3 regions of the Rhizobium sp. RHZ01 genome follow, and region 2 is predicted to be linked to each of the others. Evidence: predicted binding sites of a transcription regulator. Region 2 holds the regulator's gene; each other region holds the start of a gene.
What was found. The regulator LexA, encoded in region 2, represses DNA repair genes until DNA is damaged. The targets are predictions, from matches to a motif close to TGTTCNNNNTGTGTTCNG.
Positions count from the first base shown of each region.

Region 1 (10,230 bases), on a different contig from region 2:
CTGATGAATCTCCAGCTGCAGGGTCTTCAGGTATTCGATGTCCTTTTCCTTCTCGGGCTGGAACGGATCAAGGATTACCTTGTTTTCCCCCGCCGTGTAGACGCGACGCTCTACGCCGATCTTCTTTAAGAGTTCGGGAAAGCCGAAGCCGCCGGAGACGACACCGATCGAGCCGACGATGGAGGTGGGGTCGGCAATAATTTCGTCGCCAGCAAGAGCGATCATGTAACCGCCGGATGCCGCAACATCCTCGACGAAGACGAGAACCTTCTTCTGCTTTTCACGCGCAAGATCGCGAATGCGCGCGAAGACGAGCCGCGACTGGACCGGGGAGCCGCCGGGTGAATTAAGCGAGATGGCGACCGCCGGCGCATCCTTGAAGCTGAAAGCCTTTTCGAGGACCTGTGAAGTTGCGGCGAGATTGAGGGTCGGCCGGAACTGGCTTCCGCCGCTCATGATCGGACCGTGAAGTCGAACGACGGGGATGACCACGCCTTCCTTGCGGAACCGCTTCGGAAGCAACCTCTTCAAAAATCCGGCCATTTTCCATCCTTTGCGACAAGATCAGCGAACGTCTTCCATGTATGCAACGGCGCGGCAAACGCAATGGCCGGCGCAGAAAACATCTGCCAGTTCAGAATTCTTGTTGCGAATGACTTGCATTATCATTCTAATCAGACATACTGGCCGCATTGATAGTAGGCGGACACTGCATGGACATCGTAAATCCGAACGCAAAGACCGGCTGGCGACACGAGCGCGAAGAGGCATCGCTTTCCGATGTCTACCGTTCCGTCCAGACGCACAAGCATGGCACACGTTGGCGCCGGATCGCTGCGTTCCTCGGACCCGGCTACATGGTGGCCGTCGGCTATATGGACCCCGGCAACTGGGCAACCTCGCTCGCCGGTGGATCGAAGTTCGGCTATGCGCTGCTGACCGTTGCTCTGCTGTCCAACCTGATGGCGATCGTTTTGCAGTCGCTCTGTGCGCGCCTTGCCATCGGTTCCGGTCGCGACCTCGCCCAGGCCTGCCGCGACGCCTTCCCGAAATATGTTTCCGTGCCGCTTTGGGCCTTTGCCGAAGTCGCCATCATCGCCACCGACATTGCCGAAGTGATCGGCACGGCGATCGGCCTCAATCTGCTTTTCGGAATCCCACTCGAGCTCGGTGTGCTTATCACGTCGCTCGACGTATTCCTCATTCTCTATCTGCAGAAGATCGGCTTCCGCTGGGTGGAAGCCTTCGTGATCGCTCTGCTCGGTATCATTGCGGTGTGCTTCGGGGTGCAAATCTTCCTTGCCGATCCGGAATGGGGCGCCGTGATCCGGGGCTTCTTCCCGACGACCGAGATCGTCTCCAACCCCGAGATGCTCTACCTCGCGCTCGGCATTCTCGGCGCCACGGTGATGCCGCACAATCTCTATCTGCATTCCGGCATCGTCCAGACCCGCGCTTACGGCCATTCGGTGCCGGAGAAGCGCGAGGCGCTGACCTACGCCACGATCGACTCGACCATAGCGTTGTGCTTTGCGCTGCTGATCAACGCATCGATCCTGATCCTTGCAGCAGCCGCCTTCCACGCCAACGGCAAGACGGATGTCGTGGAACTGGGCGAAGCATCTGCGCTGCTCTCGCCGCTGCTCGGCCTGGCAATCGCGCCAACGCTCTTCGGCATCGCCTTGCTCTGCTGCGGCCTGAATTCGACGGTGACGGCAACCCTTGCCGGCCAGATCGTCATGGAAGGCTTCTTGAAGATCCGGCTTCAGCCATGGGTTCGCCGCCTCATCACCCGCGCGATCGCCATCATTCCGGCCGCCTTCGTCACGATCTGGTATGGCGACCAAGGGACGGCGGAACTGCTGATCCTGACGCAGGTCGTGCTCAGCCTCCAGCTCTCCTTCGCCGTCTTCCCGCTGGTGATGTTTACCGCCAGCAAGGCGAAGATGGGTGCGCTGGTCGCCCCGCGCTGGCTGAGCGCCATCGCCTATGTGATCGCGGTCCTGATTGCCGGCCTGAACGTCAAGCTGCTGTTTGACTTCGTGACCGGCTAGCGCCTGGGATAGGCCGCCCGGCCATTGTTGAGATCGTCCACGAAGGGGGAGAATTTATGCGTCCCCTCCTCGTGCATGATGAGTGGCGCGCGCAGCGAAAGCCGCGCGCGCGATCCTTTTATCGCCGTGACGAGGATGCGCACGGCGTTCTCGCCTTCGCGCGGATGGATTGCGGTCACCTCGATGCCGCCGAAACGGCGTCCGCAGGCATCGATGATTTCGGCGATCGATTCCGGCTTCGCAATCAAGGACAATTGTCCGCCGGGGATCATGATCGCCCCGGCCGTCCGCACCCAGCTTGCGAACAGTCCGTCCGTCATCGCATGCGCCTCCGCCTTCAAGGCATCGGGCGTCCGGCGATCGCCTGCATCGTTGAACGGCGGGTTCATGATGACATGATGGAAGCTCTCATCGACAAGACCGGCTTCGTTTCGCGCCTTCGCCCTTAGCGTCACATCCGCCTCGACGACTGAAACGCGGCCGGCCACATGCGCATTGTCAGGCAGGAGGATGCTGCGGCGCGCATAGTCAGCCATCTCGCCCGAGCGCTCGAAGAGCACGACTTCCGCGGCCGGCAGCCGTGACGCGACGGCCAAGCCTGCAGCACCCGCGCCGGCACCGAGATCGGCAACCTTGATCGGACGATCGTCGGCAACGAGCGCTGCGAGCAGCATTGCATCCATGCCCGAGCGATGCCCCCTGCCCTTCGGCTGCACCACATGGAACAGCCCCCGGTGAAAGGCATCTATGGTCTCGGCAACATCTTCCGTCATCAAAAGCTCACTTCGGCATCCGCAGTTCGTCGCCGAGCCCGGCATCCACGAGAATGCGGCGCGCCCGATCCGCCTCGTCATCATCGACGAGAAGCCGGCGCGGCAGCATGCCGAGTGACCCTTCCAGAATGCTCATGCCCTGATCGGCGATGAAGCAGTGAATCCCCGCATCCTTCAGCAGACTCTCCGCAAAGGAGAGCAGTACGGGATCATTGGCGCGAATAAGTTCATGCATTTGCGGGAAAATCCCTTTCAAATTTGCGCGACGCGACAATTCACCCCTTGCCGCGCCAATCGCCCCTTTCTATTGTCGAACCCAATAATTTAACAGGAGTCCGGGTCGTTGGGCGTGGTCATACCGCTTGAAGAAAGCAAAAACAAACTGGCATCCGTCAAGCCGCTGGTCGATTTGACCAAGGCGGACATGCAACGGGTCAACCAGCTTATTCTCTCCAAGGCCGGTTCCGACGTCCAGATGATTCCTGAGGTGGCCAACCATCTCATCTCGTCCGGCGGCAAGCGTCTGCGCCCGATGCTGACTTTGGCCTCGGCTGCGCTGTTCGGCTACAAGGGCGAAAACCACATCAAGCTTGCGACATCGGTCGAGTTCATGCACACCGCGACGCTGCTGCATGACGATGTGGTCGACGAGAGCGACCTTCGCCGCGGCAAGTCCACGGCTCGCATGATCTGGGGCAACCAGGCCAGCGTGCTCGTCGGAGACTTCCTGCTCGGCCAGGCGTTCCGCATGATGGTCGAGGTCGGCTCGCTCGAAGCGCTCGACGTGCTCTCCTCGGCTGCCTGCGTGATCGCGGAAGGCGAAGTGCTGCAGCTCTCCGTCGCCAAGAACATGGAAACAACTGAGGACGACTACCTCGCCGTCATCCGCGCGAAGACGGCGGCATTGTTTGCCGCGGCTGCCGAAGTCGGCCCGATCGTCGCCGATGCCGGCAAATCCGGCCGCAACGCGCTGAAGTCCTACGGCATGAACCTCGGGCTGGCCTTCCAGCTGGTCGACGACGCGCTGGATTACGGCGGAAAGGCAGCCGATCTCGGCAAGAATGTCGGCGACGACTTCCGCGAGGGCAAGATCACGCTGCCTGTGATCCTGGCCTATCGCCGCGGCACCGAGGAAGAACGCGCCTTCTGGCGTCAGGCCATTGAAGGCGGCGAAAGCAGCGACCAGCATCTCGAAAAGGCACTTGGCCTGATTACCAAGTACGGCACGCTGAACGATACCATCGCCCGGGCGGTTCACTACGGCACGATCGCACGCGATGCGCTTGCGCCCCTTCCCGACACGGCATGGAAATCGGCCCTGATGGAAGTCATCGACTTTTGCATCGAGCGCGTCAATTAATCGACGGTCACTGATCGCGGGCTGATTTTATTGCAGGACCGCTTCAAAAAAGCCATCCTGTTGTGAGTCAGTCATTTCAACTGATTTGCAGTCGGACGAGGCCGGCTGCCACAAGAGAGGTTTTCTAATGCGGCAAAAACTTGCCATCCGTCTTCTTTCGAGCGCAGCCATGGCAGCGGTCATATCGCTGGCAGCGCTCGGCGGCGTGAATGCCGAAGAGACGGCCAAGAAGGACGATGCCGCGACAGTGATCTTCGATCCGGATAGCGTCACGAGCTTCTCCGGTGCGTTTTTGGCTGCCCGGACCGCCGATGTCGATCACGATTACGAGACGGCGATCGAACTCTACAAGAAGGCGCTGCAGATCGAGCCGGGAAATCCGGAAATCCGCCAGCGCCTGATGATCTCGCTGCTTTTGAACGGCGACATCCAGGACGGCGTGAAATACGCCAACGACCTGAAGGGTGATCCGACCGTCGAGCGCATCACGACCATCGTGCGCAGCATGGATGCCATTCGCCGTGGCGAATACAAGACGGCTGAATCCCTTCTGAAATATACCGGACCGAACGATCTCGACCGGATGATGAACGATCTGCTCGCCGCTTGGGCCCGCGTCGGCGCCGGCCGTGGCAAGGAAGCCCTCACCACGATCCAGAAGATGAAGGGACCGGATTGGGTCGGCATCTTCAAGTCATACAATGCCGGCGCGATCGCGATCGTGAACGGCGACATCAGGGCCGCTCGCCAGAACCTCAACGACGCCGTGCTCGACAAGGACGGCGGCGCGACCGCTCCTGATACCTTCATGCGCGCCGTCATCGCTCTTGCCCGGCTCGAAGCCTCACAGGGCAACAAGCAGAAGGCGCTCGACGCAATTTCCGTCGGCGACAACCTGCTGCCCAACTACGCGCCGCTCAAAGCGCTGCGCCAGAGCATCGAAAAGGGCGAGAAGCAGGAGCAGCAGATCCAGACGGCCAAGCAGGGTGCTGCCGGCGTGCTCTTCTCCATCGGTGGCGCGCTGAACCGCGACGGCGCCGAGGATATTGTTTCGCTCTACCTGCAGACCGCCAAGACGCTGGATCCCGATAGCGCCGATACGCTCGTCATGCTCGGTGGCATTGCCGAGAAACAGGAGCAGATGGACCGCGCCATCGCGCTCTACCAGCAGGTACCCGAGAACTCGCCGATGCGCCGCATCTCCGAGCTTCAGCTCGGCCTTGCACTTGCACAGGGCGGTAAGGTGGATGAGGCACGCAAGCACCTTCAGAACCTGATTGCCTCCGATCCGAACGACGTTCGCAGCTACCTCGCCTATGGCAGCGTGCTGTCGGACGTGAAGGATTACGCCGCGATGGCCGAAAACTACGACAAGGCTGTCGAAGTTATCGGCCCACTGCCGGGCAAGGGCGCGTGGACTGTCTTCTTCCAGCGTGGCATTGCCTATGAGCGCCTGAAGAAATGGGACCAGGCCGAGCCGAATTTCCGCAAGGCGCTGGAGCTCAACCCGGATCAGCCGCAGGTTCTAAACTACCTTGGCTACTCGTGGATCGACATGAACCGGAACCTCGACGAGGGGCTGGCTATGATCAAGAAGGCGGTCGACCTGCGTCCCGACGATGGCTACATCATCGACTCTCTCGGCTGGGCCTATTTCCGGCTGAACCGCTTCGCCGAAGCGGTTGAGGAGTTGGAGAAGGCTGCGCAGATCAAGGCCGGCGACGCGACGATCAACGACCATCTGGGCGATGCCTATTGGCGCGTCGGACGCAAGCTCGAAGCCGTCTACCAGTGGAACCGCGCGCTCGGCTCCGACCCTGAGGCATCCGAGATCCCGAAGATCAAGGACAAGATCGCCAACGGCCTGCCGCAGGATACAGACAACTCCAAGGCTGCGGACAAGAAACAGCCTGACCCGGCGCCGATCCAACCGAAGCCTACCGATAAGAAGTCCTGATCGGCGATGCCAGAGGCGAGTATGGGCGATGACGTGACGGTCATCGAGGACGCTCCGGCAAAAATCAATCTGGCCCTGCATGTGACGGGCCAGAGATCCGATGGCTACCATCGGCTCGACATGCTCGTGACCTTCACCAAACATGGTGACCGGCTGGGCTTTGCGCTGGCGGATAAAGATGAATTCGTGATCTCCGGGCGTTTTGCCGAGGCGCTTGACGACAGCCGCGACGACAACCTCGTCCTGAAGGCTCGGGACTTTATGCGCGAGGCGATCGCTCGCGAGGGCGGCTCCGCTCCCGCCGTCCGCATCCATCTCCAAAAGAACCTGCCGATTGCCTCCGGTATCGGCGGCGGCTCGGCCGACGCGGCGGCTACGCTTCGCGGTCTGATGCGGCTCTGGAATGTCTCGCTTCTGAACGCGACCATCGAGGCAATCGCCATTCGACTTGGCGCCGACGTGCCTATGTGCCTGGCGAGCAGACCGCTGATCGCCAGGGGCATTGGCGAGCAAATCGTGCCTGTCGACGACATGCCGGCCTTTGCCATGGTGCTGGCAAACCCGTTGAAAGGCGTATCAACGCCCGAGGTTTTCCGAAGGCTGACGAACAAGGCCAATCCGCCGCTCGACATGACGCCGCGTTTCAACTGGGTCGAGGCGATACGCGCTACGCGCAATGACCTTGAGCCGGTCGCTCGCGACCTGCTGCCCGAAATTGCCGAGATCTCGACGATGCTCAAGAAGCAGGGCGCATCTTTCGTTCGCATGTCTGGTTCCGGTGCGACCTGCTACGGTATCTTCCCTACGCTTGCGGCGGCGGAAGACGCCGCCGCCGCGCTTCACAGCGAACGGCCGGACTGGTATTTCGAAGCCACGGAAACGACTGCGGGAGGTCATGATGCCGGGTTTGGATGAAACGCGTCCCTTCATTCCTGTCGGCATTGCCGTGCTGACGGTCTCGGATACACGCACGCTTGCCGATGACCGCTCCGGCGATACGCTGGCCGCCAGAATCAAGGAGGCGGGGCACCGGCTGGTCGACCGCGCGATCGTCCCCGATGATCGGCAGGCGATCGCTTCCCGCGTGAAGGCGTGGACCGAACGCGACGATATCGACGTCGTCATCACCACGGGGGGAACCGGCTTTACCGGCCGCGACGTCACCCCGGAAGCTCTGGAGCCGCTCTTCGAGAAGAGGATGGATGGCTTTTCGGAAGTGTTCCACCGTATCTCCTACGACAAGATCGGCACCTCGACGATCCAGTCCCGCGCCACGGCGGGCGTTGCCAACGCGACCTTCATCTTCGCGCTGCCGGGCTCGCCTGGCGCCTGCAAGGACGCCTGGGACGGCATATTGAAATCCCAGTTCGACTACCGCCACATGCCCTGCAATTTCGTGGAGATCATGCCGCGCCTCGATGAGCACCTGAAGCGCGGCGCCGGCAAGTAACGGACTGCTTCGGCAGGCGACCGTCTGCCGCTCTATGCCCCTATGCCCGGCAGAGCAGGCATCGTATCCCAGCTATCACCCGACAGCAGGATGCAGCTTACGCCGTGAACATCCGTGATGAGCAGCGTCCACGTGCCGCTCTGCGCGGCGTAGACCTCAAGCATGGCGTTCTGGTTGATCAGCCCGACCGCCGTCAGTCTCTCGGCAAAATTCTTGTCGAGGAAATTGACGACCTCGGATCGGCCTGCGCAACTGCGCATCATCTGCGATGCTGCCGAATGCGGATGCGCGATCATCGATGTCGTCAATATGACGGCCGCTATCAGGCCGCGGATCATATTGCGTTTCATGACGCACCTCCTTTTGCCGGAAACCGGCAGAAGAGGAGACTTCCGCTGACCTGTTCTGCCGCCTGCCGGCATTCCATGGTCGACCGTCACGAAGCGAGGCGCTCGGGCGGCGCCATGATGGAATTATAGCGCAAAATTGTATCGGGCGCCAATTATCGCATGGGCGGCACGTGCAGCAGCGCCCTACCCTACTATCGCGCCGCGCGCGCGACCCAGGATGGAATCAGCTCGCTGCTGAGCTTGCGCAGCTTTTGCCCCTTCGCGAATTCCGCGAGACGCATTCCGCTTCTTGCGGCAGTGATCGCCTGCGTCTTCGAAAGGAGAAGCCCAAGCTCCAGCGGCGACGAAGCACGACCGATACGCTGCAGGAAAGGCCGCCGGTATCCACGCGACGCGGTGAACCGCGCCGGCAGCTTGTTGAGGGCCATATACTCAGCAATCTCATCGATCCAGCCGGTCTGCGGTCGCGCCCCCGGTTCCACGAAAAGGAGCCAATCGCCTCGCGCCGAATGCACTATATCCTTGATATCCCATTGTGAATGAAAGCGGCAGCCGGCGGCGTCGGCCACCCTCGACGTTCCATCCCGCGAGTCGTGGTCCAGCACCACGACGTCGCTGACGAGCCCCTCCACTGCGCCTGCAACCAACACCGATAACGTCTGCGCCAGTTCCGGTTCCTGATCCTGGCATTCCAGTACAACTGTCAACATTGCCTATTCATAGAGCGCCGCACAAAACTTTGCCAGCGACACTTTCCTCATTTTGTTCTTGCATTGTTCTCTTTTTGCCGATAGGAATTTAATCATCAAAACGGATGGAAGCAAAGCTTCCGCCAGCGGAGAATCCGATGAATGAGCAGTCCCTTGCAGGGCAGGCCGCATTCGCGCCTGCCCATACGGCAGATATTGCCGATACGATGATCGTATCTGCCGGCCTGCGGATCGATGTCGACCGCCGCCGTGGGCGTGCGGCCGGGCTTAATCCGAGCGGGCGCTTTGAGCCTCTGCGTCGGGAAGCGTTCGACGATGGCTGGCAGAACCTTGAGGATCTGCCGCCGTTCAAGACCGACGTGCAGATCGAGAAGCCGCGAACGGTCATCACCCGCAACGAGTCGCCGGACATTCCCTTCGACCGCTCGATCAATCCCTATCGCGGCTGCGAGCATGGCTGCATTTACTGCTTCGCGCGGCCGACGCATGCCTATATGGGCCTTTCGGCCGGTCTGGACTTCGAAGCCAAGCTGTTTGCCAAGCCGGATGCGGCGAAACTCCTGGAGCGAGAATTGGCGAAGCCTGGTTACAAGCCGCGGGTGATCGCGATCGGCACCAACACCGATCCCTACCAGCCGATCGAAAAGGAATGGCGCATTATGCGGCAGATCCTTGAGGTGCTCGAAAAGGCGAACCATCCGGTTTCGATCGTAACCAAGTCGGCAATGATCCTGCGCGACCTCGACATTCTCTCGGCGATGGCGGAGAGAAACATTGTCCGCGTTTCACTGTCGGTGACGACGCTCGACCGAAAGCTGGCGCGGACTATGGAGCCCCGCGCCTCGACGCCGACGCGCCGGCTGGAGGCCATCCGCGCACTCTCCGACGCAGGCATCCAGACATCGGTCCTGGCTGCCCCGATGATTCCGGCGCTCAACGACCATGAGCTTGAGCGAATTCTGGATGCGGCGCACGCGGCGGGTGCCACCGAGGCGGGTTATGTCATCCTGCGTCTCCCGCTCGAGGTGTCGCCGCTGTTTCGCGACTGGCTGCTGCAGAACTATCCCGACCGCTATCGTCACGTCATGTCGCTGGTCCGCTCGATGCGCGGCGGAAAGGATTACGATGCTGAGTTCGGCAAGCGAATGAAGGGCGCCGGACCCTATGCCTGGCAGATTGCGCGCCGTTTCGAAATGGCGACGAAACGGCTGGGCATGACCCGGCGCAGCATGCGGCTGCGGGACGACCTGTTCGTTCCGCCCGATGGCAGCGGCGTCCAGCTCTCGCTGCTCTGACATTTCAGCTTCGCGGATGGTCGCCCTGCCCTTCCGCGCTGGAGTCCCCGGCCCGCCGCCCTGATCCGGGGACTTGCAGGAAATCGGGTTGGCGTGCGAGGGTCAGCTGCATGAGCCGTCGCACGTCACCCGATTCTCCCATGCTTTTCGAAGATGTCCCCCTCGTGCCGGATTTCCGGCTGGAGCTGAAGGCGCGCAAGGCCGGTCACTGGCCGGTTGCAGGTGCCGATGAGGCCGGACGGGGGCCGCTGGCCGGTCCCGTCGTGGCGGCAGCCGTCATT
Region 1 covers NZ_JACUZZ010000036.1:664-10,893, reverse strand. The annotation lists gene IB248_RS27420 (S49 family peptidase) at 1-543, opposite strand, end outside; gene IB248_RS27415 (Nramp family divalent metal transporter) at 714-2,054, shown strand; gene IB248_RS27410 (methyltransferase) at 2,051-2,827, opposite strand; gene IB248_RS27405 (DUF2007 domain-containing protein) at 2,835-3,062, opposite strand; gene IB248_RS27400 (polyprenyl synthetase family protein) at 3,171-4,187, shown strand; gene IB248_RS27395 (tetratricopeptide repeat protein) at 4,315-6,144, shown strand; gene IB248_RS27390 (4-(cytidine 5'-diphospho)-2-C-methyl-D-erythritol kinase) at 6,151-7,059, shown strand; gene moaB (molybdenum cofactor biosynthesis protein B) at 7,043-7,594, shown strand; gene IB248_RS27380 (hypothetical protein) at 7,627-7,944, opposite strand; gene IB248_RS27375 (glycosyl transferase) at 8,136-8,654, opposite strand; gene IB248_RS27370 (PA0069 family radical SAM protein) at 8,792-9,949, shown strand; gene IB248_RS27365 (ribonuclease HII) at 10,060-10,230, shown strand, end outside.
Region 1: the regulator LexA is predicted to act here: its motif matches at 8,708-8,725, upstream of IB248_RS27370 (PA0069 family radical SAM protein).

Region 2 (10,230 bases):
AGCGGCGAGGAGAAGGTGCGATTTCCGCCCGCGGGAGCGGCTGCAGGTGCCGCTGCCGGAACCGGTGCGGCAGCAGCCGGAGCCGGTGCTGCCGGCGCTGCTTCCGTCTTCGGGGCTTCAGCAGCCTTCGGCGCCGGTGCGGCAGAGCCTGCACCGCTTGCAGCAGCGGATACATCTTCGCCATCGGCAGCAAGCACGGCGATCAAGGCATTGACCTTGACGCCTTCCGTGCCGGCAGGAACGACGATCTTGGCAACCGTGCCCTCATCGACGGCTTCGACTTCCATCGTTGCCTTGTCGGTTTCGATTTCCGCAATGATGTCGCCCGACTTGACCGTGTCGCCTTCCTTGACGAGCCACTTGGCCAGATTGCCTTCTTCCATCGTCGGAGAGAGGGCAGGCATCGTGATGTTGATAGGCATCGAAATACCCTCCCCTTGTTACTTGTAGCAAACGGCCTTTACGGCATCGACGACCTCGGCGACGCTTGGCAGTGCGAGCTTCTCGAGATTGGCGGCGTAGGGCATCGGAACGTCCTTGCCGGCGATCGTGAGAACCGGCGCATCGAGGTAGTCAAAGGCCTGCTGCATGACGCGGGTAGCGATTTCGGTGCCGACCGAGTTCTGCGGATAGCCTTCCTCGACGGTGACCAGACGGCCGGTCTTCTTGACCGATTCAATCACGGTCGGAAGGTCCATCGGGCGCAGCGTGCGCAGATCGATCAGCTCGGCATCGATGCCGATCTTTTCGAGTTCGGCGACGGCCTTGGTGGCATAGGTCATGCCGATGCCGAAGGAGACGATCGTGACGTCCCTGCCCGGACGATGGATGCGAGCCTTGCCGATCGGGAGAACGAAATTATCGAGCTTCGGCACATCGAAATGCTGACCGTAGAGGATTTCGTTCTCGAGGAAGACAACAGGGTTCGGATCGCGGATGGCAGCCTTGAGCAGACCCTTTGCGTCGGATGCAGTGTAGGGCATGACGACCTTGAGGCCCGGGATCTGGCTGTACCATGCCGAGTAGTCCTGGCTGTGCTGGGCACCGACGCGGGCAGCTGCACCGTTCGGGCCGCGGAAGACGATCGGAGCACCCATCTGGCCACCGGACATGTAGAGCGTCTTAGCGGCGGAGTTGATGATCTGGTCGATCGCCTGCATGGCGAAGTTGAAGGTCATGAACTCGACGATCGGCTTCAGACCGGACATGGCAGCACCGACGCCGACGCCGGCAAAGCCGTGCTCGGTGATCGGGGTGTCGATGACGCGGCGGGCGCCGAATTCCTGCAGAAGACCCTGGGTGACCTTGTAGGCGCCCTGGTATTCGGCAACTTCTTCGCCCATGACGAAGACGCTGTCGTCGGCGCGCATTTCTTCGGCCATGGCATCGCGAAGCGCTTCGCGAACAGTCATGGAGACCATTTCCGTACCTGCCGGAATTTCCCGATCGTTCGGCACGGCAGCCTTCGGCTCCGCCGGAACCGGAGCAGCAGCGGCAGCAGGCTTTTCTTCCGCCTGCGGAGCGGCAGCGGCAGGTGCGGGCTGCGCGGCAGGTGCGGCAGAGATGTCGGACGCCGATTCACCGTCCTGAAGCAGGACCGCGATCTTGGCATTGACCTTCACATTTTCTGTGCCGGCCGGAACCAGGAGCTTGCCGATGACGCCTTCATCGACGGCTTCGACTTCCATCGTTGCCTTGTCGGTTTCGATTTCGGCGATCACGTCACCAGACTTGACGGTGTCGCCTTCCTGCTTGAGCCATTTGGAAAGCGTGCCTTCTTCCATCGTCGGAGAGAGGGCGGGCATGAGAATATCGATTGGCATGGGTCGTCCCTCCCCGATTAGAGCAGAATGTCAGTGTAGAGCTCGGATGCATCCGGCTCCGGATCGGACTGGGCGAAGTCGGCGCTGTCGGCAACGACATCGCGGACATCCTTGTCGATCGCCTTCAGATCGTCTTCCGAGGCCCAACCCTTCTCAAGGAGGCGCGCTCGCACCTGCTCGATCGGATCCTGCTCGGAGCGCATCTTCTGCACTTCTTCCTTCGTGCGGTACTTCGCCGGGTCGGACATCGAGTGACCGCGATAGCGGTAAGTCAGCATCTCGAGGATGATCGGACCCTTGCCGGAGCGGCAATGCTCGAGGGCTTCGTCGGCTGCGGCCTTTACGGCGCGGACATCCATGCCATCGACCTGGATGCCGGGGATGCCGAAGCCGGAGCCACGCAGGGAGTAGTTCGACTGCGCGGTCGCGCGGGCAGTCGAGGTGCCCATGGCGTAACGGTTGTTTTCGACGATGTAGATGATCGGGAGCTTCCAGAGAGCAGCCATGTTGAAGCTCTCGTAGACCTGGCCCTGGTTCGCAGCACCGTCACCGAAGTAAGCGACGGAAACGCTGTCGTTGCCGCGGTAGCGATTGGCGAAAGCGAGACCCGTTCCAAGCGAAACCTGGGCGCCGACGATGCCGTGACCGCCGTAAAAATGCTTCTCTTTCGAGAACATGTGCATCGAGCCGCCCTTGCCGCGCGAATAACCGCTACGGCGGCCGGTCAGTTCGGCCATGACGCCACGCGCGCTCATGCCGGTCGCCAGCATATGGCCGTGATCGCGATAGGCGGTGATAACCTGATCGCCTTCTTTCTGCGCCATCTGCATGCCGACGACGACAGCTTCCTGACCGATGTAAAGGTGACAGAAACCGCCAATGAAGCCCATGCCGTAGAGCTGCCCGGCCTTCTCTTCGAAGCGGCGGATCAGCAGCATTTCGCGGTAGGCCTTGAGCTCCTCGTCGCGCGTGAAATCAGCGACAGGACCACCATTCGAGGCCTTGTTTGCCGGCTTTGCGCTAGTTTTACGGCTGGAAACGGTCGCGGTTTTTCGCGGCGCCATTCAACCCTCCCTATGGGTTTGTCGGTTCTTTGGTGGCGCACACCATAGGGAAGAAATTTAGCCACAGCAATGCCATAAATGCATGGCTCGTATTCATCAGTAAATCACTGATAAATAACGCTTTATTTCGATTAACTGAATTTCGGTTAATTCGAATAGTGATTGAATATGACGATCTCGTCAGCGCGAGAAACATTAAGCTGAAGACGCGCTTTCTCGTCCAGCATGTCCTTGTCCATCGAACCGTCGCTCAGCAGCGCGACCTGCTTTTCAAGATGCTCGCGCTTGCCTTTCAGAACCGCCAACTCCCTTTCGCGCGCTATCCGCTGGCGCTCGAACCCCTCGGTTGCCCGCAGACCGTAATCACCATGAATGCAATGATAGCCGAAGTAGGAGAGAAACGCGACCGTCATCGCGGGAACCACGAAACGACCGATCTTTTTCTTCTTGTGATGCTTTGTCCACATAAACGCACGCTCGAACGCATTACCTCGATGCGCTGAAGTCTACCGGGCAGAGATTAACTGTCCGTTGACTATGAAAAATCAGGCACGAAAAAACCCGCGCCTTTCGTAGACGCGGGTCCAAGTCGCTCAATTCAGGCGCGATTGATCAGCCGCGGATGATCGAACGGCCGGCGTAGCGGGCCTGCGGGCCGAGGCCCTCTTCGATGCGGATCAGCTGGTTGTACTTGGCCAGGCGATCCGAGCGCGACAGCGAGCCGGTCTTGATCTGACCGCAGTTGGTGGCGACCGCCAGATCGGCAATCGTCGAATCTTCGGTTTCACCGGAACGGTGCGACATGACTGCGGTGTAGGCAGCCTTATGCGCAGTGTTGACGGCGTCGAGCGTTTCCGTCAGCGAGCCGATCTGGTTGACCTTGACGAGGATCGAGTTGGCAACGCCCATGCGGATACCATCACGCAGACGGGCCGAGTTGGTGACGAATAGATCGTCACCGACCAGCTGGACCTTCTTGCCGGCCAGATCCGTCAGTGCCTTCCAGCCGTCCCAATCGTCTTCAGCCATACCGTCTTCGATGGAGATGATCGGATACTGGGCGGCGAGCTGGGCAAGGTATTCAGCCATGGCACCCGATTCCAGCGTGCGGCCTTCGCCTTCGAGAACGTACTTGCCGTCCTTGAAGAATTCGGTCGCAGCGCAGTCGAGGCCGAGGTAGATGTCTTCGCCCGGCTTGTAGCCGGCTTTCTCGATCGACTTCATGATGAAGTCGAGGGCTTCAGGGGCGCTCTTCAGGCCCGGCGCGAAACCACCCTCATCGCCGACGTTGGTGTTGTGGCCCTGAGCCGACAGCTCCTTCTTGAGGACGTGGAATACTTCCGAGCCCATACGAACGGCTTCGCGGATGGAATCGGCACCGACCGGCAGGATCATGAACTCCTGGAAGTCGATCGGGTTGTCGGCATGCGCGCCACCGTTGATGATGTTCATCATCGGGACCGGCAGCAGGTGGGCGCTGGCGCCACCGACATAACGGTAGAGCGGCAGGCCGGCAGCCTGGGCAGCAGCCTTGGCAACCGCGAGCGATACGCCGAGGATGGCGTTGGCGCCGAGGCGCGACTTGTTCGGCGTGCCGTCCAGTTCGATCATGATGTTGTCGATCTGGATCTGGTTTTCGGCATCAATGCCGCCGATCGCGTCAAAGATTTCGGTGTTGGCGGCTTCGACAGCCTTTTCAACACCCTTGCCGAGATAGCGATTGCCACCATCGCGAACTTCAACAGCTTCGTGAGCACCGGTGGAAGCGCCCGACGGCACCGCCGCACGGCCCATGCTGCCGTCTTCGAGATAGACATCGACTTCGACGGTCGGATTGCCACGGCTGTCGAGAATCTCGCGGGCGATAATGTCGGTAATTGCAGTCATCGGTTCTTCCTGCTCGGTGGGTGATAACGTTGGAAGCCTGTTTAATCGAAGGCACACAAATTACAATGCCACACTGACGACAGATGGCATGCCACGGCCCTAACGGGTGAATATGTCAGGCCTTTGAAGCCACGCCCGGCCGTTGGTTAGAGACAACGCTTATCAACTTTCAAAACCTGAAGTTTTGGAAATATAAATTTTGACTTTCAAGCTGGTTGTAAATTTATCGACCAGTAACCAATCATATTTATAGTTAACGGCCGAAAGGAAATAACACCTTCTTCGGCAGGCGTTATTGCATGATGCGCTTCCTTATGTGGCCAAGCCGCCTGTCACGATCCATAGCTGCTGCTCGAAAATTTCCAATGGTTTCAGAAACGACGTCGTTCACTATTTACTATTTACGGGGCATAGGATGAAACTCAATATTGCACGAAGCCTTGCAATCTTCGCGGTGGTCGTCGCCGCCGGGCTCATTGCTTCGATCGGCATACAAAACTACGCCTTCAATAAGCTACGCGTGAACGGCGAGATGTACCGGCAAATCGTCTACGGCAAGGATCTCGTTGCCGATATTCTGCCGCCGCCCCTCTATGTCGTTGAATCCTACATGCTTGCACTCGAGGCGGTGCAGCGCCCGGAGGTCGCCGGAAAGAACATCGACCGCATTCAAAATGTCCTGAAGCCCGCCTATGAGGATCGCCGCAAGTATTGGCAGGCAACCGCGCTCAGCGCAGACCTCAAGGAAAAACTTCTGAACGACGTCTTCATCAAAGGCGATGCGTTCTGGAAGGTGATGCAGGACGAACTCGCGCCCGCCATCCTTAACCACGACTCTGCGGTCATCCCGACAGCCTTCGAGAAGCTTGCGACCAATTTTCATATCCACGAAACGGCGGTCAACGAGCTCGTTGATATGGCGAACGCCTTCCTGGCAAAGGCTGAAAAAGACGCGGCCGAACAGACAAGCATTCTCTCGGCGATCACGGTTGCATCTGCGGCGGTCTCGCTTTGCCTGCTTCTTGGCGGCCTCTACGCCTTCCGCCGGCGCGCCATCGTGCCACTTTCGGCGATGCGCGACTACATGGCGATCCTGGCGGGCGGCGACTATTCCAAGGAAGTCCCCTTCAGCCACCGTGTCGATGAAATTGGCGAAATGGCACGCGCCGTCACCGTGTTTCGCGAATCGGCGCAAGAACGGAACAAAATCCGCGAACACCAGGATGCGGAGCGCCAGGCCCAAGCCCAGCGCGATGCGGCGCTGGCCGCCTCCAATGCTGATGAGGATGCCGGCCGCGAACGCATCATCGTGAGCCTCAGCCGCGGCCTGGACCGTCTTTCCCGCGGCGACCTCACCGTCCAGCTCAACGAAGCGTTCGCGCCAGACTACGAGAGGCTACGCGAGCAGTTCAATTCGAGCGTCCGCACGCTTTCCGGCACAATGAGGGATATCGCGACGGCAACCACTACGGTCAGGACTGGCACTAGCGAAATCGCAACAAGCACGGATGATCTGGCCCGGCGAACGGAACATCAGGCCGCATCGCTGGAGCAGGCAGCCTCGGCGCTAGATCAGATCACGGTTACGGTCAAAAACTCGTCGGAACGCGCCCATGAAGCAAACGCGATGATGACGGTGACGAAGGAAAGCGCCAGCTATTCGGCAACTGTCGTGCACGAGGCCGTAGCTGCGATGGAGAAGATCGAAGCATCATCCGTGCAGATCGGCGAAATCATCAACGTCATCGACGAGATCGCCTTCCAGACCAACTTGCTCGCGCTCAATGCTGGTGTTGAGGCCGCTCGTGCCGGCGAGGCCGGAAAGGGTTTTGCCGTCGTGGCGCAAGAAGTGCGCGACCTCGCCGGCCGCTCTGCCAAGCTGGCGAAGGAAATCAAGCAGTTGGTCGAGACTTCGTCCAGTCAGGTGTCAACCGGCGTTGCCTTGGTGAACCGCACCGGCGAAGCCTTGAACAGTATCGATCAGCAGGTGCTGAAGGTGACGACGCTGATCGAGGCGATCGTGCGCTCTTCCTCTGAACAGACGACCGCGCTCGTCGAGGTCAATGCCGCCGTCAACACCATGGACAGCGTCACCCAACAAAACGCCGCGATGGCGGAGGAAACCAGCGCAGCCTGCCGCGAGCTTGGCAACGAGGCGCTACACCTCAATCACCTGCTCTCCCGCTTCGCTCTCGAAGGCACGGAGAGGACGGCAGGATCGGCATATCCCACAAAGACGAGGTTGGCGCTCGCCGGTTGACGGCGTGCACGTCCATCCATTTATCCCGCCTTGGCAATCGCATCGAAGGCCAGCAGCTTTTCGAGAAGCCGCGGCATATCCCGCAGATAGACCATGTTGGGACCATCCGAAGGCGCATTGTCAGGATCTTCGTGGGTTTCCACGAATACGCCAGCGACGCCGACGGCGACCGCCGCACGCGCGAGCGTCTCCACGAACTCGCGCTGCCCTCCGCTCGAACCGCCCTGCCCGCCCGGCTGCTGGACCGAATGCGTGGCGTCGAAGACCACGGGGGCGCCCATCGCCGCCATGATAGGCAGCGATCGCATGTCGGAGACCAGCGTATTGTAGCCGAAGGAAGCACCGCGTTCGCAAAGCAAGATGTTCGGATTTCCGCTCGAATTCAGCTTGTTGAGGACGTTCTTCATGTCCCAGGGCGCGAGGAACTGCCCCTTCTTGACGTTGATGACGCGGCCGGTCTTGGCGGCGGCAACGAGCAGGTCGGTCTGACGGCTGAGGAAAGCTGGGATCTGCAGGATGTCGACGACGGTGGACACCTCGGCACACTGCTCTTCGGTATGAATGTCGGTCAGGACAGGAAAGCCGTATTCCCTCTTGAGATCGGCGAACACTTCAAGCGCCGTTTCGAGGCCGATACCGCGCTGCGCTGACAGCGACGTCCGGTTCGCCTTGTCAAAGGAGGACTTGTAGACGAGGCCGAGACCAAGCTTGTCGCAGAGTTCCTTCAGCACACCGGCGACCATGAAGGCATGCTCGCGGCTCTCCATCTGACAAGGCCCGGCAATCAGCGACAGCTTGCCGGAATTCGAAAAGGTGACGCGGCCGGCGCCTTCGCCGACCACGACTTCGGAATTTGTCTGGCTCATCGTTTCTCCTCGAAGGCGAAGAGAGCGCCCTGTCCGGGCGCGGCCTTCACCAGAATTCGATTGTTCTTGCGCGTATAGGTCATCCCGTTAGCAGCCAATTGCGCTTCTGTCACGGCGAGATCGCCTACTTTGAAAACGATGGCAACACCACGCAGACCGCGATCGTCGGAAGGCGCAGGGATGTCGAAGTAGGCGTCCAGTCCATCCGGGGAGAGAACACTCACTCTGGCATTCGGAGTTGTCACACTCACACCGAAGGCCTCATTGGTCGTTCCCAAGCTGTGGGCGGCGGCGCGCAGGAATGGTCCAAACGCCTTGGGGTCGGGTGCCCCAAGCACGATCTCTGCGATCCCAACCACCCCATTTGCATGCACTTGCAGGGCTTTCCGGTCGGCTGGCAGCGGGTTGACACGTTGGCATGTGAAGAAAAAGAAATCTGGAGCGCGCAGGTCAACTGCAAAGGCGAGCTTAAATGCAGCCGTCACCTCCGAGCCATCGGGCATCTTCATCGGCCGCTCGAACTGCAGCATCTCGCCGCCATTGATCTTTTCGGACAGAAACCGGGCATGGTCGCGATCGGCATCCGCCGTCGCAAAGACCACGGCAGACAGCCCATCGTCTCCACATCGGAATCGAAAGGCACGGTCCCGCGCGGTGAAGACATTGCCTTTCTGCGCCGAAGCTTCATGCAGTTCGGCATTGGCGACCCCGAGAGGCTCCAGATAAGTTTCGTCGGCGAAGAATATGCAGGCATTCTCGGTCCCAAACGGGTGCCGGGCGTCGGGCGCGACGGTGAATCCCAGCTTTCCGAGACGCTCGCGCGAGAGCCTGATATTTGGAACCGGCAGCACGATGTGGTCCAGCGGATGTGCTTCGCTCATGGCAACTTCTCCGGAATTTGCGAAGATGTGCGCCGGGCAACAGGACAATGCAACCCCCTTCTACGCTTTCGGTCAAATGAGACGCAAAAACTCAGCAAGTTGCAGGCAAGATTTACGAAAATTTAGGTACTTGCGGAACACATATGGAACATATAGTGTCTGTTCTGGCTTTGTTTCACGACTCTGGGGTTCAACTTCGATGCTGACGCGCAAGCAACAGGAGCTTCTTCTCTTCATTCACGAGCGAATGAAGGAGTCCGGTGTCCCCCCTTCTTTTGATGAAATGAAGGATGCCTTGGACCTCGCGTCGAAGTCAGGCATCCACCGCCTGATTACCGCGCTGGAGGAACGGGGCTTCATTCGCCGACTGCCGAATCGAGCCCGCGCTCTGGAAGTCATCAAACTGCCCGAGGCATATAACCCGAGCCTGCAGCCCCGCCGCGGTTTTTCGCCGAGCGTTATCGAAGGCAGCCTCGGCAAACCACAGCCAGTTGTGGCGCCGAAGCCAGCGCCGCAGGCTGACAACGGCGGTCCTGCCTCTGTACCGGTCATGGGACGGATTGCTGCCGGCGTACCGATTTCGGCAATTCAGAACAATACCCATGACATCACGGTTCCCGCGGACATGCTTGGCCCAGGCGAGCACTATGCGCTTGAGGTCAAGGGCGACTCGATGATCGAGGCCGGCATCTTTGATGGCGACACGGTAATCATCCGCAACGGCAGCACCGCCAATGCCGGCGACATCGTTGTTGCGCTTGTCGATGATGAGGAAGCGACGCTCAAGCGCTTCCGCCGGAAAGGCGCCTCCATCGCACTTGAGGCGGCAAACCCGGCTTACGAGACGCGCATTTTCGGGCCTGACCGTGTCAAGGTCCAGGGCAAGCTTGTCGGCCTCATTCGCCGCTATCATTGAAGGCAAGCGGCTCGCCGTCAAAGGTGCCGCTTCGCCAATTATACGCCCGATGGCGGATCCAAGGGCGGTCGGGCCTCGTATAGGCCGTCGTGACGACGGGGCTACCTTGATCGTCGATCCTTACCTCAGCGGCACCAAAGCGACGCAAGGTTTCGCCGGTGAACAAAAGTGCGCCCGACCGGCACCCCGTCGTGCGGAGGCGAGCGGGTGTCACGACGATATCGGCCGTATCGCAGGCAGCGCCGAAGTAAGCGGGATTTTCGACGATCGTCACGACGTAGCCGCTATCGTGCGTGGCTGTGCACCGGGCGCCTTTCAGGCATACAAATCGGTTCTCAGCGCTCGTCGCAGCCTGACGTAACGCATCGCGGGCATTGCGCAATTCCACGGCAGATAACCTCTCCGATCTGCCTTGACTGTCCCGCCGCCTGATAGCGTTGACACCCTCCAACAATTACGTTGGTTGATCTAGCTCCGCGGCGAGCGCCATTCGCCATTGGTCGAAAATGAAGTCAGGCGGATGCGGCCGGTTC
Region 2 covers NZ_JACUZZ010000037.1:41,331-51,560, forward strand. The annotation lists gene IB248_RS27850 (pyruvate dehydrogenase complex dihydrolipoamide acetyltransferase) at 1-422, opposite strand, end outside; gene IB248_RS27855 (pyruvate dehydrogenase complex E1 component subunit beta) at 441-1,823, opposite strand; gene pdhA (pyruvate dehydrogenase (acetyl-transferring) E1 component subunit alpha) at 1,841-2,887, opposite strand; gene IB248_RS27865 (septum formation initiator family protein) at 3,034-3,354, opposite strand; gene eno (phosphopyruvate hydratase) at 3,500-4,774, opposite strand; gene IB248_RS27875 (HAMP domain-containing methyl-accepting chemotaxis protein) at 5,190-7,034, shown strand; gene kdsA (3-deoxy-8-phosphooctulonate synthase) at 7,055-7,900, opposite strand; gene IB248_RS27885 (VOC family protein) at 7,897-8,781, opposite strand; gene lexA (transcriptional repressor LexA) at 8,981-9,697, shown strand; gene IB248_RS27895 (hypothetical protein) at 9,678-10,085, opposite strand; gene IB248_RS27900 (hypothetical protein) at 10,152-10,230, opposite strand, start outside.

Region 3 (10,230 bases), on a different contig from region 2:
CATCCCGACGGGCTCACCCTGCTTAAGGGCCACGAGAACAGGCCCGTCGACCAATCGCCTACGCCATTCATCGTCTGAGAGCGCTTCCCAGTCGCCGACGGTGCTGGCAAGGCTGCGGGCTCGGTCCGCAGCGCTTCCAGTCGAATGACTTTGAAGATGGCAACATCGTCAATACCGAGAATCCGGATCGCTCTGCCCTCCATTTCGGCTGCAGCACCGCCAGCCGGTTCCCGCAGTCAAGGTGCCCAAAAAGAAAACCGGGCAGTCGCCCGGTTTTCAAGATCAAACGCTTAGAACATCACGCTTCCGTGTCAGGCTCATCTTCCGGAACCGAGGCAATGTCGTCGCCATTCTCGGCAACGTCTTCAGCCTCCTCCTCGGGCTCGCTAATGCGCTCGACGGATACGACCTTTTCATCCTTGGCAGTCGAGAAGATGGTGACGCCCTTCGTTGCTCGGCTCGCGATACGGATGCCGCCCACCGGAACGCGGATGAGCTGGCCGCCATCGGATACGAGCATGATCTGGTCGCCTTCGTTGACCGGGAAAGCGGCCACGAGTTCGCCGATCTCCCCCGTCTTCGACGTATCGGTGGCGCGAATGCCCTTGCCGCCACGGCCGGAAATGCGGAAGTCGTAGGAGGAGGATCGCTTGCCGAAGCCCTTCTCGGAAACCGTCAGGACGTACTGCTCGCGCGCCTTCAGTTCCTCATAGCGCTCGTCGCTCAGTTGACCTTCCTCGGTCACTTCCTCGCCAACCAGCGAGATTTCCTCGGCGTCACCCGTCGCGAGGCGGCGTTCGCTCGCGGCCCGCTTCAGGTAGGCTGCGCGTTCCCAAGGTTCGGCATCGACATGTCCAACAATCGTCATCGAGATGATGCGGTCGCCGTCACCGAGGTTGATGCCGCGAACGCCGATGGAGTTGCGGCCAGCAAAGACGCGGACGTCATCGACGGGGAAGCGAATGCACTGACCGAGCGCAGTGGTCAGAAGCACATCGTCATGCTCGGTGCAGGTCTCGACTGAGAGGATTTCGTCGCCTTCTTCCTCGAGCTTCATCGCGATCTTGCCGTTGCGGTTGACCTGAACGAAGTCGGAAAGCTTGTTGCGGCGAACTGTCCCGCGCGTCGTCGAGAACATGACGTCGAGCTTATCCCAGCTGTCCTCATCCTCCGGCAACGGCAGGATCGTGGTGATGCGTTCGCCGGGCTCCAGTGGCAGCATGTTGATGAGCGCCTTGCCGCGCGCAGTCGGCGTGCCGATCGGCAGGCGATAGACCTTTTCCTTGTAAACGATACCGCGCGAGGAGAAGAACAGAACCGGCGTATGCGTGTTGAGAACGAATAGCTGGCTAACAAAATCCTCGTCGCGCGTCGTCATGCCGGAGCGGCCCTTGCCGCCACGGCGCTGGGCGCGATAGGTCGTCAGCGGCACGCGCTTGATGTAGCCGAGATGGGAGACCGTCACGACCATGTCTTCGCGGGCGATGAGATCCTCATCGTCCATTTCAAGGCCGCCGTCCATGATCTCGGTGCGGCGCGGCGTGCCGAATTCGTCGCGAACGGCTGCAAGCTCTTCTTTGACGATCGTCTGGATGCGAACCCGCGACGACAGGATTTCAAGGTAATCCTTAATCTCTTCGCCTATCTTGTTGAGTTCGTCACCGATTTCGTCACGGCCGAGTGCGGTCAGACGGGCCAGACGCAGTTCGAGGATGGCGCGCGCCTGCTCTTCCGAGAGGTTGTATGTCAGGTCCTCATTGATGCGGTGACGCGGATCGTCGATCAGGCGGATCAGGCTTTCGACATCGGCGGCCGGCCAGCGGCGCGTCATCAACTGCTCGCGTGCGGTCTGCGGATCCGGCGCCTGCCGGATCGTGCGGATGATCTCGTCAATATTGGCGACAGCGATCGCCAGGCCGACCAAGACGTGAGCGCGCTCGCGGGCCTTGCGGAGAAGAAATTTCGTTCTCCGGCTAACGACTTCCTCACGGAAGGAAACGAAGGCGCGCAACATATCGAGTAGCGTCAGCTGTTCCGGCTTGCCGCCGTTCAGCGCCACCATGTTGCAGCCAAAGGAGGTTTGCAGCGGCGTGTAGCGGTAGAGCTGGTTCAGGATGACATCGGCATTCGCATCGCGCTTCAACTCGACGACGACGCGATAGCCCTGACGGTCGGATTCATCGCGTAGGTCGGAGATCCCTTCGATACGCTTGTCGCGCACCAGTTCGGCCATCTTCTCGATCATCGTCGACTTGTTCACCTGATACGGGATCTCGGTGATGATGATCTGTTCGCGATCGCCACGCATCGGCTCGATGGTGGCAACGCCGCGCATGATCACCGAGCCGCGACCGGTCTCGTAGGCCGAGCGAATGCCGGCGCGACCAAGGATCTTGGCGCCGGTCGGGAAGTCCGGACCTGGAATAATCTGCATGATGTCAGGCAGTTCGATCGCCGGGTTGTCGATCAGCGCAATGCAGCCGTCGATGACTTCGGACAGATTGTGCGGCGGAATATTCGTCGCCATACCCACGGCGATGCCGCCTGCCCCGTTCACTAGGAGGTTCGGGAACTTTGCGGGAACAACGACGGGCTCGGACAGCGTGCCGTCATAGTTATCGCGGAAGTCGACCGTTTCCTTGTCGAGATCGTCGAGCAGCGAATGCGCGGCCTTCTGCAGGCGGCACTCTGTGTAGCGTTCGGCCGCCGGCGGATCGCCGTCGACGGAGCCGAAGTTGCCCTGGCCGTCGATCAGCGGAAGGCGGAGCGACCAGTCCTGCGCCATACGCGCTAGCGCGTCGTAGATCGCTGCGTTGCCGTGCGGATGGTATTTACCCATCACATCCCCGGTAACGCGGGCGCATTTGACGTATTTCTTGTTCCAGTCGATGCCGAGTTCGGACATGCCGTAAAGGATGCGCCGGTGCACGGGCTTCAGGCCGTCGCGGACATCAGGCAGGGCGCGGCTGACGATAACGCTCATGGCGTAATCGAGATACGACCGCTGCATTTCCTCCATGATGGAGATGGGCTCGATGCCTGGCGGGAGCTTCCCGCCGCCGGGGGGTGTTTGCTCAGTCAAAACAGATCACGATCTCTTCTAGAATCACTTGAAGATTTATAGCGGAAAGCCTGTTCCTACGCTAATTTTGGCACGGGTTTTGAACAGACTTTTGCGGTCTTATGAGGGCAATGGGAGCCTCTGGGACGGTTATTTGCACCGCCCTAATAACACCATTTGCCAAAATGGTCTCTCCGCATCACAATCGCGCAAAAACCAAGTGTTTATATGGGCTCACGGAGAGACAATGGCAAGCGTCGACCAACTGATCAACGCCTTCACGACGCTGCTTGTCACGATCGACCCGCCTGGTCTTGCTCCACTCTTTCTCGGGCTCACGACCGGCATGAGCCGCAGCCAGCGAAAACAGGTGGCACTGCGCGGCTCGATCATCGCCTTTGTCATTCTTGCCGCTTTCGCCCTGTTCGGGGCCAGCGTGCTCGGGGTGCTCGGAATCTCGATCGGCGCCTTCCGCATTGCCGGTGGTCTTCTGTTGTTCTGGATCGCCTTTGAAATGGTATTCGAGAAGCGGCAGGACCGTAAGGAGAAGACGAGCACAGCCGCAATCACCGTCGATCATATCCATAATATCTCGGTCTTTCCGTTGGCGATCCCTCTGATCGCCGGTCCCGGTGCCATTTCGGCGACGATCCTAATTGCCGGATCGATGCAGGCTTCGCTCGAGCGGGCGCAATTGATCATTGTCATCGCATTGAGCCTGCTGCTGCTGTTTCTCTCGCTGCTCATCGCCGAGAGACTTGATCGCTTCCTCGGCGTAACGGGGCGCGCAATTCTGACACGCCTTCTCGGTGTCATCCTGGCGGCGCTTGCCACGCAGTTCGTCGTCGACGGTTTGAGATCTACCCTCATCACGACGCCAGCCGGCTAGGTCAAAAAGCCGGTTACCTGCACGGCTTCCATCGCGGCAAGCTCGGGGGACGTCCAATCCCGGAGATTGAAAAGCAGACGGCGCACCTTGCGGCGCGCCGTCCAACTTATGCCACGAATACTCTGCGATCAAAACGGGATATCGTCGTCGAGATCGCGCGAGAAGTTTCCACCGCCGCCGCCACCGCTGCTGCGGCCAGATGATTGCGACGGCGCGCCGTAATCGTCGCCGTAGCCACCGCCGCCACCGAAATCGTTGCCGCCGGCATTACTGCCGCGACCACCGCCGAAGCCGGAGCTTGCGCCGCCACCCTCGCCGCGACCGTCCAGCATCGTCAGCGTCGAGCCGAAGCCCTGCAGAACGACTTCCGTCGAATAGCGGTCCTGGCCGTTCTGGTCTTGCCACTTACGCGTCTGCAGCGCGCCTTCGATGTAGAGCTTGGCGCCCTTCTTCACATACTGCTCGACGACCTTGCAGAGGCCTTCGTTGAAGACTACGACCGTATGCCATTCCGTCTTTTCGCGGCGTTCGCCGGAGGTGCGATCACGCCAGGTCTCGGACGTCGCGATGCGAAGGTTGGCGATCGGCCGGCCATCCTGGGTCCGCCGGATTTCGGGGTCAGCGCCCACGTTCCCGATCAGAATTACCTTGTTTACGCTGCCAGCCATACTTTCACCTTACCTGCCGCCCTGCCCGGCGGCGCTTGAAACAATCGGTGCACTTTAAACCATAGAGCGCCGGCGATGGGTGTCCATCGCCGGTTCATCCACAAGGAATTTTGTTCTTTATTTGTTCTAGTTTATCCCTATGATCCTGTCAACCGAATCGAAAACCTTGCCGCAGACGGACATTCAGCCTCGACTCGCCAGCCGGCATCACTAAATAAGGGGCTTGTTCCAGCACAGAAGCAGAAGACGATGAGCGAACTGAAGACGATTTCCATCCGCGGCGCGCGCGAGCACAATTTGAAGGGCATCGATCTCGATCTGCCGCGAAACAAACTCATCGTCATGACCGGCCTTTCGGGATCCGGCAAGTCGTCGCTTGCCTTTGACACGATCTATGCCGAAGGACAGCGACGCTATGTCGAAAGCCTTTCGGCCTATGCGCGCCAGTTCCTTGAAATGATGCAGAAGCCTGACGTCGATCAGATCGACGGCCTGTCGCCAGCGATTTCGATCGAGCAAAAGACGACCTCGCGCAACCCACGCTCGACGGTCGGTACGGTGACCGAGATCTATGACTACATGCGTCTGCTCTTTGCCCGCGTCGGCGTACCCTATTCGCCCGCGACCGGGCTGCCGATCGAGAGCCAGACGGTCAGCCAGATGGTCGATCGCGTGCTGGAATTCGCAGAAGGCACGCGTCTCTATATTCTCGCCCCGCTCGTGCGCGGGCGTAAGGGGGAGTACAAGAAGGAACTGGCAGACCTGATGAAAAAGGGTTTCCAGCGCGTCAAGGTCGACGGCCAATTCTACGAGATCGCCGACGTGCCAGCCCTGGACAAGAAGTACAAGCACGATATCGACGTCGTGGTCGACCGTATTGTGGTGCGGCCGGATATGGCGTCGCGCCTTGCCGACAGCTTCGAGACTTCGCTCAAGCTCGCCGATGGCCTCGCCGTTGCGGAATTCGCCGACAAGCCGCTGCCGCCGGAAGAAACTGCCGCCGGCGGCTCCGCCAACAAGTCGCTTAACGAAACGCATGAACGCGTTCTCTTCTCCGAGAAGTTCGCCTGCCCGGTATCGGGCTTCACCATTCCCGAGATCGAGCCGCGGCTTTTTTCCTTCAACAATCCAGCCGGCGCCTGCCCGACCTGCGACGGTCTCGGAGCGCAGCAGAAGATCGACGCCAACCTGATCGTGCCGGAGCCTGAGCGCACGCTGCGCGATGGCGCCATTGCGCCGTGGGCGAAGTCGACCTCTCCCTATTACAATCAGACGCTCGAAGCTCTCGGTAAGCACTATGGCTTCAAGCTCGGCGCCCGTTGGAACGATCTTTCGGACCAGGCGAAGGATGTCATCCTGAATGGTACCGACGAAAAGATCGAGTTCCACTATGCCGATGGCGCGCGGTCCTATACCACGCACAAGAATTTCGAGGGCATCATCACCAATCTCGAGCGTCGCTGGAAGGAGACGGATTCCGCCTGGGCGCGAGAGGAAATCGAGCGCTATATGTCGGCAGCCCCCTGCCCGTCTTGTGGCGGTTTCCGCCTGAAGCCGGAGGCGCTTGCCGTCAAGATCAATACGCTGCATATCGGCCAGGTGACCGACATGTCGATCCGCGTCGCCCGAGACTGGTTCGAGGTCCTGCCGCAGTCGCTGAGCGCCAAGCAGAACGAGATTGCCGTTCGCATTCTCAAGGAGATCCGCGACCGCCTGCGCTTCCTCAATGACGTAGGCCTGGATTATCTCAGCCTGTCGCGAAACTCCGGCACCTTGTCGGGCGGCGAGAGCCAGCGCATCCGGTTGGCGTCGCAGATCGGTTCCGGCTTGACCGGCGTATTGTATGTCCTCGACGAGCCATCGATCGGTTTGCATCAGCGCGACAACGCCCGGCTGCTTGATACGCTGAAGCACCTTCGCGATATCGGCAACACCGTGATCGTGGTCGAGCATGACGAGGACGCGATCTTGACCGCCGACGATGTCGTCGACATCGGTCCCGCCGCCGGCATTCATGGTGGCCAGGTGATCGCCCATGGCACGCCACAGGAGATCATGGCGAACCCTAAGTCGCTGACCGGCAAATATCTGTCCGGTGAACTCGGCGTTCCGGTTCCCGACGAGCGCCGTAAGCCCAAGAAGGGCAAGGAAATCAAGGTCGTCGGCGCCCGCGGCAACAATCTGAAGAATGTCACCGCCTCCATCCCGCTCGGCGTCTTTACGGCGGTCACTGGCGTATCAGGGGGCGGTAAGTCCACGTTCCTGATCGAGACGCTGTATAAATCGGCTGCCCGGCGCGTCATGGGCGCCCGCGAAATCCCGGCTGATCACGATCGCATCGACGGCTTCGAACACATCGACAAGGTCATCGATATCGACCAGTCGCCGATCGGCCGCACGCCGCGTTCCAACCCAGCGACCTACACGGGCGCGTTTACCCCGATCCGTGACTGGTTTGCCGGTCTGCCGGAAGCGAAGGCGCGCGGCTACCAACCGGGACGCTTCTCGTTCAACGTCAAGGGCGGACGCTGCGAAGCCTGCCAAGGCGACGGCGTCATTAAGATCGAGATGCACTTCCTGCCTGATGTGTACGTCACCTGCGACGTCTGCCATGGCAAGCGCTACAACAGGGAGACGCTCGACGTTACGTTCAAGCACAAGTCGATTGCCGACGTGCTCGACATGACCGTCGAGGAAGGCGTCGATTTCTTCGCTGCCGTCCCGGCTGTGCGCGACAAGTTGCAGGCCCTGAAGGATGTCGGCCTCGGCTACATCAAGGTCGGACAGCAGGCGAATACGCTGTCCGGTGGCGAGGCGCAGCGCGTCAAGCTGGCAAAGGAACTGTCGAAGCGATCGACGGGCCGCACCCTCTACATCCTCGACGAGCCTACGACCGGCCTGCATTTCCACGACGTCGCCAAGCTCCTGGAGATGCTGCAGGAGCTGGTCAACCAGGGGAATTCGGTCGTCGTCATCGAGCACAATCTCGAAGTCATCAAGACGGCGGACTGGATTCTCGATTTCGGTCCGGAAGGTGGCGATGGCGGCGGGGAGATCGTCGCCGTCGGCACGCCGGAAGCGATCGTCAAGGAGAAGCGGTCCTATACCGGGCAGTTCCTGAAGGAGCTGCTTGAGCGGCGTCCCACACGAAAAACTGTTGTGGCAGCCGAGTGATGCTGAGAGCGGCGTCGCTCGATGACCTGCAGGCGGTCGAGGCGCTGACCGCCGAAGCCTATGCTCCATACCCGCTTCTCCTTGGCCGCCCGCCGATTCCCGTTACCGAAGACTACACACCGCGCATCGGTCGCGGTGAGGTCTGGTTGCGGGAGGTGCAAGGAGAGCTTGCCGGCCTGGCCGTCGTTGAACGGCACCCAGACCATGTGATGCTCTTCAGCATTGCTGTCTCCCCGAAATTTCAGGGCGCCCAGTACGGCCTTGCCATTCTGAGATGGGTGGAAGAGACGGCGCGGGAATGGGGGCTTCCGGAAGTTCGTCTCTACACGAATGCTCGCATGGAACGGAATATTGCGCTCTACCGGGCGTTTGGCTTTCAGGAAACGGGTCGCCGCGAGAATCGGCATAGGCCAGGATGGGTGATTGTCGATATGGCAAAGCAAGTCGGCGGACTGAGATAATCAGAGGAGGAAGGAATGACGAAATCCGGCAACATTCGCGTCGGCATCGGCGGCTGGACCTTCGAGGCATGGCGGGACCACTTCTACCCTGGGGATCTGAAGCAGAAGGACGAACTGAACTATGCAAGCCGCAAGCTAAAGGTCATTGAGATCAACGGCACCTATTACAGTTCGCAGAAGCCGGAAACCTTCGCCAAATGGGCCGCGGATGTGCCTGAGGGCTTCATCTTTTCGCTCAAGGCCAGCCGTTTTGTCACCAATCGTCGTGTGCTCGCGGAGGCTGGCGAGTCGATGGAGCGCTTTCTCACTCAGGGCCTGACGGAGCTCGGCCCCCACCTGGGCCCAATCCTCTGGCAGTTCGCCCCGACGAAGAAGTTCGATCCGGATGATTTCGAAGCCTTCCTCAAGCTGCTGCCGAACAAGCAGGATGGCTTGCCTCTGAAGCACGTCGTCGAGGTACGCCATGACTCGTTCAAGGTGCCGGAATTCGTGGCGTTGCTTTCGAAATACGGCGTTGCGCCTGTCTGCGCGGAACACTTCGATTACCCGATGATCGCGGATGTAACTGCCGACTTCGTCTATGCGCGCCTTCAGAAAGGTTCGGACGATATCAGGACCTGCTACTCGCCGGGCGACTTGAAAGACTGGGCTACGCGCCTCGAAACCTGGGCGGATGGCAAGGTACCCGGCGATCTGCCTCTCATCGATGGCGATCGCAAGGTTGCAACCGAACCGCGGGATGTCTTTGCCTTCATGATCCATGAAGGCAAGGTCAATGCGCCCTTTGGGGCGATGGCGCTACAGGAAGCGGTGTTGCGATAGGCTTGTCGTCAGAGCGGACGAACCTCAGTCGCCAGCTCTTCCGCGGTCAGTCCTTTGCCAGCGCGCATGCCGGCCTCTCCATGCATGTAGACGCCGGCCGCGGCCGCCTCGAACGCAGGAACGCCCTGGGCCATCAGCGCTCCAATGACGCCTGCGAGAACATCGCCGGAGCCGGCGGTTGCGAGCCAAACCGGTGCGTTGGTGTTGATGCAGGCTCTGCCGTCAGGCGAGGCGATGACGGTATCGGCGCCCTTGTAGACGATGGCGGCATTCGCCCGTGCCGCGGCAGCCTGCGCTTTTTCGACCTTTCCCATGGCTGTGTCAGCGGCGATATCGGGAAACAGCCGGCCGAACTCCCCCTCATGTGGCGTTAGCACCAGCCGCGGCTCGCCGGAGAACTGTGAAAATAGTTCATCCGGGGCATCCTTAAACGACGAAAGCCCGTCTGCGTCGAGCACGAGATGGCGGTCGGAAAGTGCGGCGACGAAGCGCCGCGCCTTGTCGCCGACTCCGAAGCCTGGGCCGAGAACGAACGTCTGCAGCCGCTCGTCGTGCAGCCAGTTGCCGAGCGCGGCCTCCTCTTCGATCGGATGCAGCATGATCGCCGTAAGGTGCGCCGCATTCTCTGCGACTGCATCTCCCGGCGCGGCGATTGTCACGAGTCCTGCCCCGGCCTTCAGCCCCGCCATCGCCGACATTCGGGCGGCGCCGGTCTTGCCTGTTTCGCCGGAGAAGACGACGAGGTGACCGCGTTTGTATTTATGTGTTTCCAGTCCGCTTGAAGGCAGCACCTGGCGCCAACATTCCGGCTGGTTCTCGGCGATTTGCAGTTTTTTCTCGGCGCGAACGATACGGGCGGGTATGCCAATGTCGAAGACTTCCAGTTCGCCGCACAGTTCGCGCCCGGGCATCAGGAGATGGCCGGGTTTCCGCGTCATGAAAGTAACGGTCCGAACGGCCGTAAAGGCCGCCCCTCGGACGGTTCCCGTACGACCGTCCACGCCCGATGGCAGGTCGACGGCAATTACCGGCACCTGCGCCTGCTTCACTCGCTCAATCACGTCAGCGACGCTCTTCGGAACATCGCGGGCAAGGCCAGCACCGAACAAGGCATCGATGATTACGTCGCCATTCCGTGGCTGATACGTCTCAAGC
Region 3 covers NZ_JACUZZ010000033.1:52,263-62,492, reverse strand. The annotation lists partial or broken gene IB248_RS31985 (GNAT family N-acetyltransferase) at 1-203, opposite strand, end outside; gene gyrA (DNA gyrase subunit A) at 299-3,082, opposite strand; gene IB248_RS26625 (MarC family protein) at 3,309-3,950, shown strand; gene IB248_RS26620 (single-stranded DNA-binding protein) at 4,079-4,618, opposite strand; gene uvrA (excinuclease ABC subunit UvrA) at 4,868-7,792, shown strand; gene IB248_RS26610 (GNAT family N-acetyltransferase) at 7,789-8,253, shown strand; gene IB248_RS26605 (DUF72 domain-containing protein) at 8,269-9,075, shown strand; gene IB248_RS26600 (bifunctional ADP-dependent NAD(P)H-hydrate dehydratase/NAD(P)H-hydrate epimerase) at 9,084-10,230, opposite strand, start outside.
Region 3: the regulator LexA is predicted to act here: its motif matches at 4,730-4,747, upstream of uvrA (excinuclease ABC subunit UvrA).